Regions from separate parts of the Shouchella oshimensis genome, predicted to be linked through region 1. Evidence: riboswitches for the same ligand, from Rfam matches in the RefSeq annotation. Region 1 holds a riboswitch; the other holds the start of a gene.
What was found. A riboswitch is a leader RNA that binds a small molecule or an ion and turns the genes downstream of it on or off. The one in region 1 is predicted to bind lysine.
Positions count from the first base shown of each region.

Region 1 (4,759 bases):
AAGAACATAAAGTTAAGGGAACTTTAGTATGTTACCTAATTTTGTATACATTCAGTATCTAATATGAGAGAATGAAGTAACAGCTTCACGATGGGCTGAATCGATATCGAGGAGTGTGACCCCGTGTACAAAGTAACTCGTACTGTAAAAGGGGTAACAGAGACTCTGAAGGATTCAAACAGCCATTTGGATAAAACCTTTACAGATTCTGTTGCCGCAGAATTGTTGGCAAAGAAACTGAACGCAAACACATTGATGAACACTGAACATTGGACCGTACAGTCCGTTAGTTTGACTAGTCAATAAGTGGCTGCTTGTTGGTAACAAATTAATTGGAATTTCATAAAAAAAGGAGGCTGGAACAGAAATGTTTCAGCTATCAGATAAACCGAATCGATATGTTGATTACCTCACATATATTGATTCGGTTTTTTGTTCTTCAAAAATAAGTGATTGGACATATATAAAGCTGCAGCTGGATGTTGGTGATTCAAATTGTTTGTCATCTCACCGGTAGTAGCAGAGAGGTCTTGGTGTTTTGCGGTGTGTATTGGTGCTGTAGAGGTCTCTTGGTGTGATGTAAGAGGTTCTTACTATTGCTTCCCTTTCTCTTGCTAGTAAGGAGTGGCTCTTGGTTCCATTGCTTTTTTTCTTTGTGTAGCTGTTCTTTGCTTAGTAACAGATGGATTGCTCTTGATTTTTCATCAGGTTCTTTTGCTATGGCAGCTAGGATCTTGATGTATTGACTATCTAGCTTGGTTTGAGCATGTGTGTTTCTTGGTATTTCCCTCACCCCTGCTCCTATCTTTATTAAAATCCACCAACACGTAAAAAGATTAAAGACGAATGATCCTAATACAGGATCATTCGTCTTTATAGGGACTATTCAGCTCTTTAAGCTAGATGGTTTTCTGCGTTTTTTTAATAATCATAACGACTACAAACAGCGCAACAATAGAGATACATACAGCGGCAATGGTTCCAAGTAATGGAAGCAACATAAATCCAAGAGCTGCGACAACTGCTGCGAGGATTGCATATGGAAGCTGTGTCATCACGTGGTCGATGTGGTGACTTCCAGATCCTGCAGCTGATAGAATCGTTGTATCCGAAATAGGTGAAATGTGATCTCCAAAAATAGACCCCGCAAGCACGGCAGCAAGCATTGGTAATAACAGCGCACTATCAACAGTCGCACCCATATCTCCTGCAATCGGTAGAAGGATTGCAAATGTTCCCCAAGATGTTCCTGTTGAGATAGCTGATATGCCTGCGATGAGAAATAGCATAACAGGAAGTAAAAATGGCGGAATACCATCACTTACGAGTGAAGCTAGATAGGCTCCTGTTCCAAGATCTCCAATGATTGCACTAATTGTCCAAGCCAAAAGTAAAATCAACACAGCGGGCATCATGGATTTTGCCCCAAGCTATAGCAACCGTCCAAACGTCCTTTGCTTTGGGTTTCGTTAAGACTGTACAAAAAAGAGCTGTGAGTAGTCCAATTATTGCACCATAAAGTAACGAACGTGATATGTCTGTAAATTCAAGTATAGACAACATGCTAACAGCTTGCCCTTCATCCTGAGCTCCTGTAACTCCTGTAATCATCAAAAAGCTTACAGTAACAATAACAAGTGTTAAGATAGGCAAGATTAAATAGCTGATTCGTCCTTTTTGTTCTCCCGCTCCTGTCTCAGCAGAACCCTCTGGCTCTCCTTTTGACAAATCATAAAGAACGCCTTCTCGTACTGCTAGATCTTCATGCTTTTTCATTAAGCCAAAATCAAACTTGTATAACGCTACAATAAATACCAAGGATAAGGCTGTAATCGCATATAGATTCATTGGCACCATCATTAGAAACGCTTGAAAAGCACCGTATTCAGTAATTCCATTTTTATCTAAAATCCCTGCAATAATCGTAATAATATACGCTCCCAAGCTAGATAGCGGCACAATAACACAAATAGGAGCGGCCGTTGAGTCTACATAATAAGCAAGCTTAGCTCTAGAAATACGATGACGGTCTGTTACAGGACGACTAACGTTTCCGACGGTTAAGCTGTTAAAGTAGTCATCAATAAAGATAATGAAGCCAAGTACGATCGGCAATAACTGAGCACCCGTACGTGTTTTGATTCGTTTGACAGCCCATTCACCAAAAGCAGTGCTACCTCCTGAAAACGAGATAAAGGAAGCCACCATACCAAGTAGAATCAAAAAGAGTAGGATAAAGAATTCCCAGTCATTTATGGCAAAGCCACTTCCCGCAATAGCACTTGCTATGCCTCCAACTGTTACAGGCTCTGCAACTTCATAACTAAAAAATAACGAACTGATAATATGAAGCAGCTCGATGCCTGCCTTTGGAACGGAGAAATCATAAAGCATAAGCGCTCCAAGAATAATGCTTACTCCTAGAGACAATAAGACCTTTCTCGTTAAAATAACTAAAATAAGGGCTAGAAGTGGTGGAATAATTGAATAAATGTCCATGTATAAGATTCCTTTCTATTATCTTGATCAAAAAATAAGGGCCATCATGGATATCCCATGATGGCCCTCTGCACGCATAAGCAGCCTTACAATGATGATAGTCCTCCACAGCCGTCAAGCTGTGACAGTCCAGTACTTATTAAATACTGGCCCAATAGAACAGTTTTGCAGACTCGTTCTATTTCGGCAAATCTTCCTTTTTGTTTGTATCATCGCTGCCGCTCAACAAACTTACTCATAAGATTTGCGCCTCTACCCCATATGTAATGAGGCTTTTGCTATTTAATTTAAATCAACCTGTATACCTTATCATAAAGCTAATCGTCGTTCAATAGGGAAACAAGATAAATCTAATCTACTGATTCTTCTGGTTCTTCGACGTCTTCTGGTGTTACAACTGGAGCTGGCATAATTGCTCCACCACCACCCTCCATATAATAGTTTGGCACTGGCCCCGTAATGACTGAAAAGCCGACCGGCAGTGTTACACTAATTGTGTCCGTTGTAATGGCAAATGGAATAATGACCTCGACGTCAATATCGATATCAATATTTAAGGACACACGAGTACTATTAATATTGACTCGTTCTACTTTATCATTCATATTCACTTTTACGTGACTAATTGTTTGAAACCGAACTGGAATCGTTGGTCCAAGATCGGCTAATAGTGAGTTATTTAACGCACGACCAAGTGGAATCTCATAAAGGATCGCGCTATCACCCTCGACTACCTTCTCTCCCTCACGATTTAAGTGACCGGCCTTCAATTGGTCAAGTTGATCATGCACCTCAGACAGTGTTTCACCAAGAATTCGATTATACTCACCAGCATCAAAACTGAGCATGGTGACGTAGCCACTATCATCTTTATCAATGACTAACAATTCATCCATATTAATCGTTTGACCAAGCTTATTATTCAACGCCCCCTCAAGAGAGTGGGTCGCAATATTTTTAATCTCTATCTCAGCAATTTGCGTTAAGACAGGACGGATTTTCTGGTCTATCAGCCAGATCCCTTGGTAGGTCATGACAATAAAAATGAGTGTGGATAGCAGCAGGACATACCGAAATGGCAGTGGACCTTTTTGCTTTGTACGTCGTATGGGCCGTCTATTTATCATGCCAAAAACCCCCTCCACTATTATCTCTATGCAGCGAGAAGGGGGTTTTGACCTATTTCTTTAAACAACCTTAGACGCGATCATATACCTCGTATTGATGCTTGTGTTTATTTTTCTCGTCAACAACACCTTCACGGCTTGAAACGAGCTTCCATTCTTCTTCTGGCACTTCAGGGAAAAACGTATCCCCATGAAACACACCTTCAATACGAGTGACATACATACGATCTGCCTTGTCCATAAACAACTTAAAAAGCTCAGTTCCACCAATAACGAAATTTTCTTCATTTGGGTTGAACAATGCCTCTGCTTCTTCTATTGTATGTACCACTTCACAGCCTTCAGCCTGATAATCATTATTCCGTGTAACAATAATATTCCGGCGGTGAGGAAGAGGTTTTTTATCTAGTGAATCAAATGTTTTACGCCCCATCACAATCGTATGATGTTTGGTTGTATCCTTAAAAAACTGAAAATCAGCAGGTAAATGCCAAGGTAAATCATTGTTTTTCCCAATCGCACGTTCTTCATCCATTGCAAATATAAATGAGATCATTCTTTTCTCCTCCAGTCTTTTTATAGCTTGTCCCCAAATGACTAAGTAAGGATAGATCATCCTCACTTAGCTTCTGGTGTGATTCCATGCAGCAATAGCATAGCGTCACTGCCAATTGTGCCCTTTTTGACGCCTTTTTCTTCAGCAGCCAAGGTTACAGATTCAAGCGGTGCATCCAGCAGTTGATCAATCGTTCGTACACCAACTGCGCGTCCGGCAAGAATGCCGCGTTCTTTTAGCTTCTCATTAAGTAAGCCAACATCTAAGGCTCCACACATAATATAGCCATCTGCACCTGTAACCGCCATAAAATTTGTTTTGGGTAGCTTAACTGTTATCGCTGTAAATCCAATACCCTGAATGGTAATCGGCTGAACTTCAATCACACAGAACACCCCTTTCTCCACATTCTATGGAGGCCAGATACGGTGTGTTCCAAGTTTATAATTGATTCAGCTTCCACGCGAGAATATCACGTAGGAATTCCGGCATTAAATAGGTTTTGTCTTCGGCATCTGTTAGCTCGGGATATAAGAATCCAAACGTGTACATATCCAGTGTTGCAAGTCTGTATTCT
Region 1 covers NZ_JAMQJY010000001.1:1,533,710-1,538,468, forward strand. Annotated here, with positions in the region: gene NDM98_RS08235 (hypothetical protein) at 124-306, shown strand; gene NDM98_RS08240 (Na+/H+ antiporter NhaC family protein) at 900-1,415, opposite strand; gene NDM98_RS08245 (Na+/H+ antiporter NhaC family protein) at 1,372-2,499, opposite strand; lysine riboswitch at 2,590-2,762, opposite strand; gene yunB (sporulation protein YunB) at 2,850-3,626, opposite strand; gene NDM98_RS08255 (dihydrofolate reductase) at 3,697-4,182, opposite strand; gene NDM98_RS08260 (YunC family protein) at 4,245-4,568, opposite strand; gene NDM98_RS08265 (bifunctional metallophosphatase/5'-nucleotidase) at 4,624-4,759, opposite strand, start outside.

Region 2 (4,759 bases), 1.2 Mb from region 1:
TTTATTGTGTTACATAACAAAACAGATTGATGAAAAATAGGCTGTATGGTATTTGAACAAAGTAAAATCACGGGTGATCTGCAGGCTTATCGCTCCAAGGATGGGGGGCACGTCTCGCAGGGAGGGCGCCGCCTAATTTGGCTTTGCCAAATCCTTTCAACCTTGCCCTTTAGTCCCGCTGGAGTCGGCCTTGGTACATATTTCTTGGTCTTTGTACCACGAAGACAGCTATATTTCGGCACTTCCAACTAGCGGAGCGGCTGATTAAGATCCCACTTCACGCTGATTTTTATCATAAAAGCAAAAATAAAAACGATCCCACTATCAGGATCGTTTTTATTTTTGCTTTTCGATTTGTCATTAACCATCATACTTTCGATTCAGGTCTAGCCAGATTTGTATGTGTATAAATGGCTTCTGCTACTCCATTTAAATCATTTGTGCTTGTCTCATACCGACAGATTTGTTTGACTTCATATGCTGCATTACCCATTGCTACTGGATAGCCAACCAATTTCATCATCGATAAATCATTTAAATTATCACCTAGTCCCATTACATCATCTAGTGGAACTCCTGTATTTTTGGCATACTCTTGGACTGCTAACCCTTTTTGTGCATCAATTGAATTAATCTCCAAGTTGCCTCTTGCTGATGCTGTAACTGCTAGATCCGATTGTTTTCCCAATAATTCTTCAACTTGATCAAGAATGACAAGGTTTGTTGAAAATGCGAGTAATTTTAATACAGGATCTTCTTCATTGTCGAGTAATGACTCGTATTGATCGACAAACGTAATCGAACCATTTGAAATTCGATAATCAGCGAGCCTTTTCATCTCTTTTTGTGTACTTACTGCACCTGTCGTCTGCATTAATTTCACGATAACATCTAATGCGTGTTCCTTGCTGTCACTATATGAACCTGACCCTAAATACAACTCAAAATAAATATGATGATCCCGTAATAGCTGCATAGCCTTTTTTGTGGCTTGCAAATCGATTGGCTTAATGGCTTGCACATTGCCCTCGACATCCCAAGTTTCCGCCCCATTTATGCTTATAATTGGGCACTTTAAGCCTGCTTCATTTAACGGAACTAGAGCTTCTTGTTTGCTTCTCCCAGTAGCAACAATAACCTCTATACCATTATTCTGCGCGTCCTTGATCGCTTGAATATTTTCATATGATACCTTTTGATATTCGTTTAAAAGTGTTCCATCCATATCTGTTGCAATTAATCGAATCATGATTTTCCTCCTTGTTCTCTCTCCCTCTATCTTATCGTTCTTACAACATTTGTTCAAATAATGAATGTTTCTCAGTGTCGAAAATCAACTTTTTCTAGCGACTTATGACAGTCTTCGTAGAATCCCTTTCACAGTTGGGAAAATTGGGTATACTTATTTTGAGATGAAAAATGAATGTTAGTTCAATATTATTATGTAATGATTGAGGTGAGTATATTGAAATATAATGAAATTGAAAAGAAACGAATGCAAATGTTTCTTTTAGCACAAAAATACGGGATGACATCAGAACGTACAATTCGCTGTAGTCAAGAGCTTGATGAGCTTTTAAATGACATTCAGCACAATGTATCTTCTTCAGTGATCTCAACAATACGATAAAAGTATTTGCATTCAGGTCACCTATTTGGTATGGTGAACGTAATATAATAAATCTTTACTTCAATCGTTGAAGTGAGGGTAGAGGTGCAAAAACCATCAGTAAACTTGTAGAGGAGAATGGGCTCTGTTGAAACAGGATGAAAGGGGATTTTGCCGAAGCATACGACTACTCATGGTCAAGTGCTGGGTCTGCATTTAAGAGGTGCAGGACTGTCATATAGTCAGAGACTATATGGGGGGCTATCGAAACATTGGTATGGGTTTACGTATCACCATGCAGCAATGAGTCCCTGTCATTGTTGTTTTTTTGTGATCTTTTAGATTCTGCCCACTTATATAGTCAATAAAAAACAGAATCGAGGGTGATTATGATGAATTTTGGAAAAGTAATAACAGCTATGATTACACCGTTTAATGAGTTTGCACAAGTAGACGTAGAGGCGACCGAGCGTTTGATCGAACATCTAATTGAGAACGGATCTGATGCGATAGTTGTTGGTGGAACTACAGGCGAATCTCCAACGTTAACAACAGATGAAAAACTGCTTGTGTTCAAGACGGCTGTAGCAGCTGTAAATGGACGGATACCAGTCATTGCGGGTACCGGTTCAAACAATACTCAAGCATCGATTGAACTTACAGCTAAAGCAGCTAACATAGGTGTCGACGCTGTGATGCTAGTTGCCCCATATTATAATAGACCTAGTCAAGAAGGGCTTTATCAGCATTTTAAAGCTATTGCTGATTCAACCAACTTACCGATAATGCTATATAATGTTCCAGGACGCTCAGCGGTTACCATTGAAGTAGAAACAACGTTACGTTTAGCAGAACTACCTAATATCGTCTCTATGAAGGAAGCAAGTGAAGATTTAGATGCGATGGCGTTATTGATTGATCAAGCTCCTGCTGATTCACCGTGTACAGTGGCGATGACAGTCTAACGCTTCCGGTGCTTGCTATTGGTGGAGCAGGTGTTGTATCTGTGGCCTCTCACATTTTTGGAAACGAAATGCAACAGATGGCCCTTTCTTTTGAGAAAGGAAACGTTCAAGCGGCAGCCAGAATGCATCGTCAACTTCTGCCAGGCATGAAAGCATTGTTTGCTGCACCGAACCCTGTGCCGGTAAAAGCCGCACTTGAAATGTATCATATCCGTGCTGGTTCCGTTCGACTACCTCTCCTACCTCTAACAACAGAGCAGGAACAAACTTTACGTACAACTCTTGAACCAATCTGGAGTGCGACGTTTGTCAGTTAAGTCATTCACTCAAACAGCCACTACTTCTATATGAAGCAGTGGCTGTTTTTTATGCCATTTTCTTTGTTCGTTTCACTGATTTTATAATGCTTCTCTCAACATAACCAGTTCCAAATAAAACACCTAACACAATAAAAACAAATCCACACCATTGATACCATCTTATCATTTCATTAAGGAGCAAGGCAGAACTGAGAACTCCAAAAAATGGGACAAAATTGAGGAACAACGCACTTTTACTAGGTCCAATTCGACTAATAGAAAGATTAAAAAGAAATTGACCTGCTGCTGTAGATGCAATCGCCGAAAAAAGAAAAATACTATAAATAGTCAAATTTCCTGACATCATCGTACGTATACCTTGTGGCTCAATATATAAGCTAAACAGAAAGAGCAGCATCGCACCAAAAAGCAGTGAAATCGTTGTTACTTGTAATGCCTGCATAGTCTCAGAGGCTTTTCTAATAAATAAAAAACTTAAAGCCTGGACTAAAACAGCAATCAAAAGGAAGATTGAGCCTTTCCCTATTTGAGTAATACCTCCTTGTACAAAAAGGACTCCGATAAAAGCTAGTCCCATTCCGACTATTTTCCAAGTAGTGAACCTTTCTTTTAAGAAAAGAACACTATATAACGCTGTCGCTACAGGTACTAAACCAAGCAACAGAACAGCTGTAGACGCATTAATGGTTGTTAAACCTATCGCTAAAAAAAGATGGTGAGCAAATACACCTAACACTCCTCCTAGACTTACATATATCCATTCAGACTTTGACATCTTTTTACCTTGTTTCCACAAAAGTAATCCGAACGTTAATACTAAACCAGCTGTAAAAATACGAAAAGCTGTCATCGTTACTGGTGCAAAAGAGCTTACTAATACTTTTAAAGATACAATATTTACTCCCCAAAGAAGCGTAGCAACCATGACGATTAGATAATGCACAGTTGTTCCTTGTTGATTTTTCACGATCTTGTCCGCCTCACTTAAAAAAACGAGCCGCTTTTTAGTTAAAGCGATACTCGTTTCGTAATTCTAACAATGCCTCTTGACTCTTTTTAGCCCACTCTGAACCATCTTGTTCAAGCTGCTCAAATTGCTCACTCCATGTTGCTCGGAGTGAATCCTGATAAGTTGGACATTCACCTTCAAATGGACGTAACGTGGATAATGGTACCCATGTTTTTTCGAATTCAGCTAATGCCTTTCGCTCATGAAACAACGGTACATCTGTTTTTTTCGGATTATGTAGATCACCTTGAGTTGGATGCTTTAATACAGCACGAATTTTCACAAGGGCCTTTCGATTTGCTTCATCTGTTTCTACTCGTTCACATACATATTTGCCTGTTTTATAATGAGCTTGTTCTAAACCCAACATGTATTCCTCCCTTGAGACATTTGTTGTTGATAGATACAACTACAAACCTGGTATTAACCACGTAAATAGATTCCAAAGCGCATTTGTTAGTGGCACTAAGTTAGTTTCGGTAAATTCGCTTAAACCAGATGTATCCGAAAATGTATCAATGATCACTAATATAAATGTTCCAAGTAAAATAATGATTGTAACAGATAAAATAATAGCTAGAAGCAAAACATAACCTAACACGAGGCGAATAAGCCATTTTAACCATAATGGTTTTTGTCGTTTAAGTTGTTTGTCTTCATTTGTTGCCTTTACTTCCATATAAAATCCCTCCATAAGTGTCTCTTCTTATCGTACCAAATGGATAGGAAAAAAACAGAGTTTTTTTTGACTAATCCTTGAACAGAAAAAAACAGATCCTTACTCTTTGTCAACTTGACAGAAGAAGCAAAGACCTGTTCTCCGTTTTCGGTTTATGCCTTCCATAAAGGAGGAACA
Region 2 covers NZ_JAMQJY010000001.1:339,497-344,255, reverse strand. Annotated here, with positions in the region: gene NDM98_RS01980 (HAD family hydrolase) at 368-1,249, opposite strand; gene NDM98_RS01975 (aspartyl-phosphate phosphatase Spo0E family protein) at 1,448-1,630, shown strand; lysine riboswitch at 1,702-1,881, shown strand; partial or broken gene dapA (4-hydroxy-tetrahydrodipicolinate synthase) at 1,999-2,891, shown strand; gene NDM98_RS01965 (DMT family transporter) at 2,941-3,861, opposite strand; gene kapB (kinase-associated lipoprotein KapB) at 3,899-4,273, opposite strand; gene NDM98_RS01955 (hypothetical protein) at 4,313-4,582, opposite strand; gene NDM98_RS01950 (YpjP family protein) at 4,735-4,759, opposite strand, start outside.
Region 2: linked by a shared signal. The riboswitch ahead of dapA (4-hydroxy-tetrahydrodipicolinate synthase) and the one ahead of NDM98_RS08245 (Na+/H+ antiporter NhaC family protein) in region 1 are both predicted to bind lysine.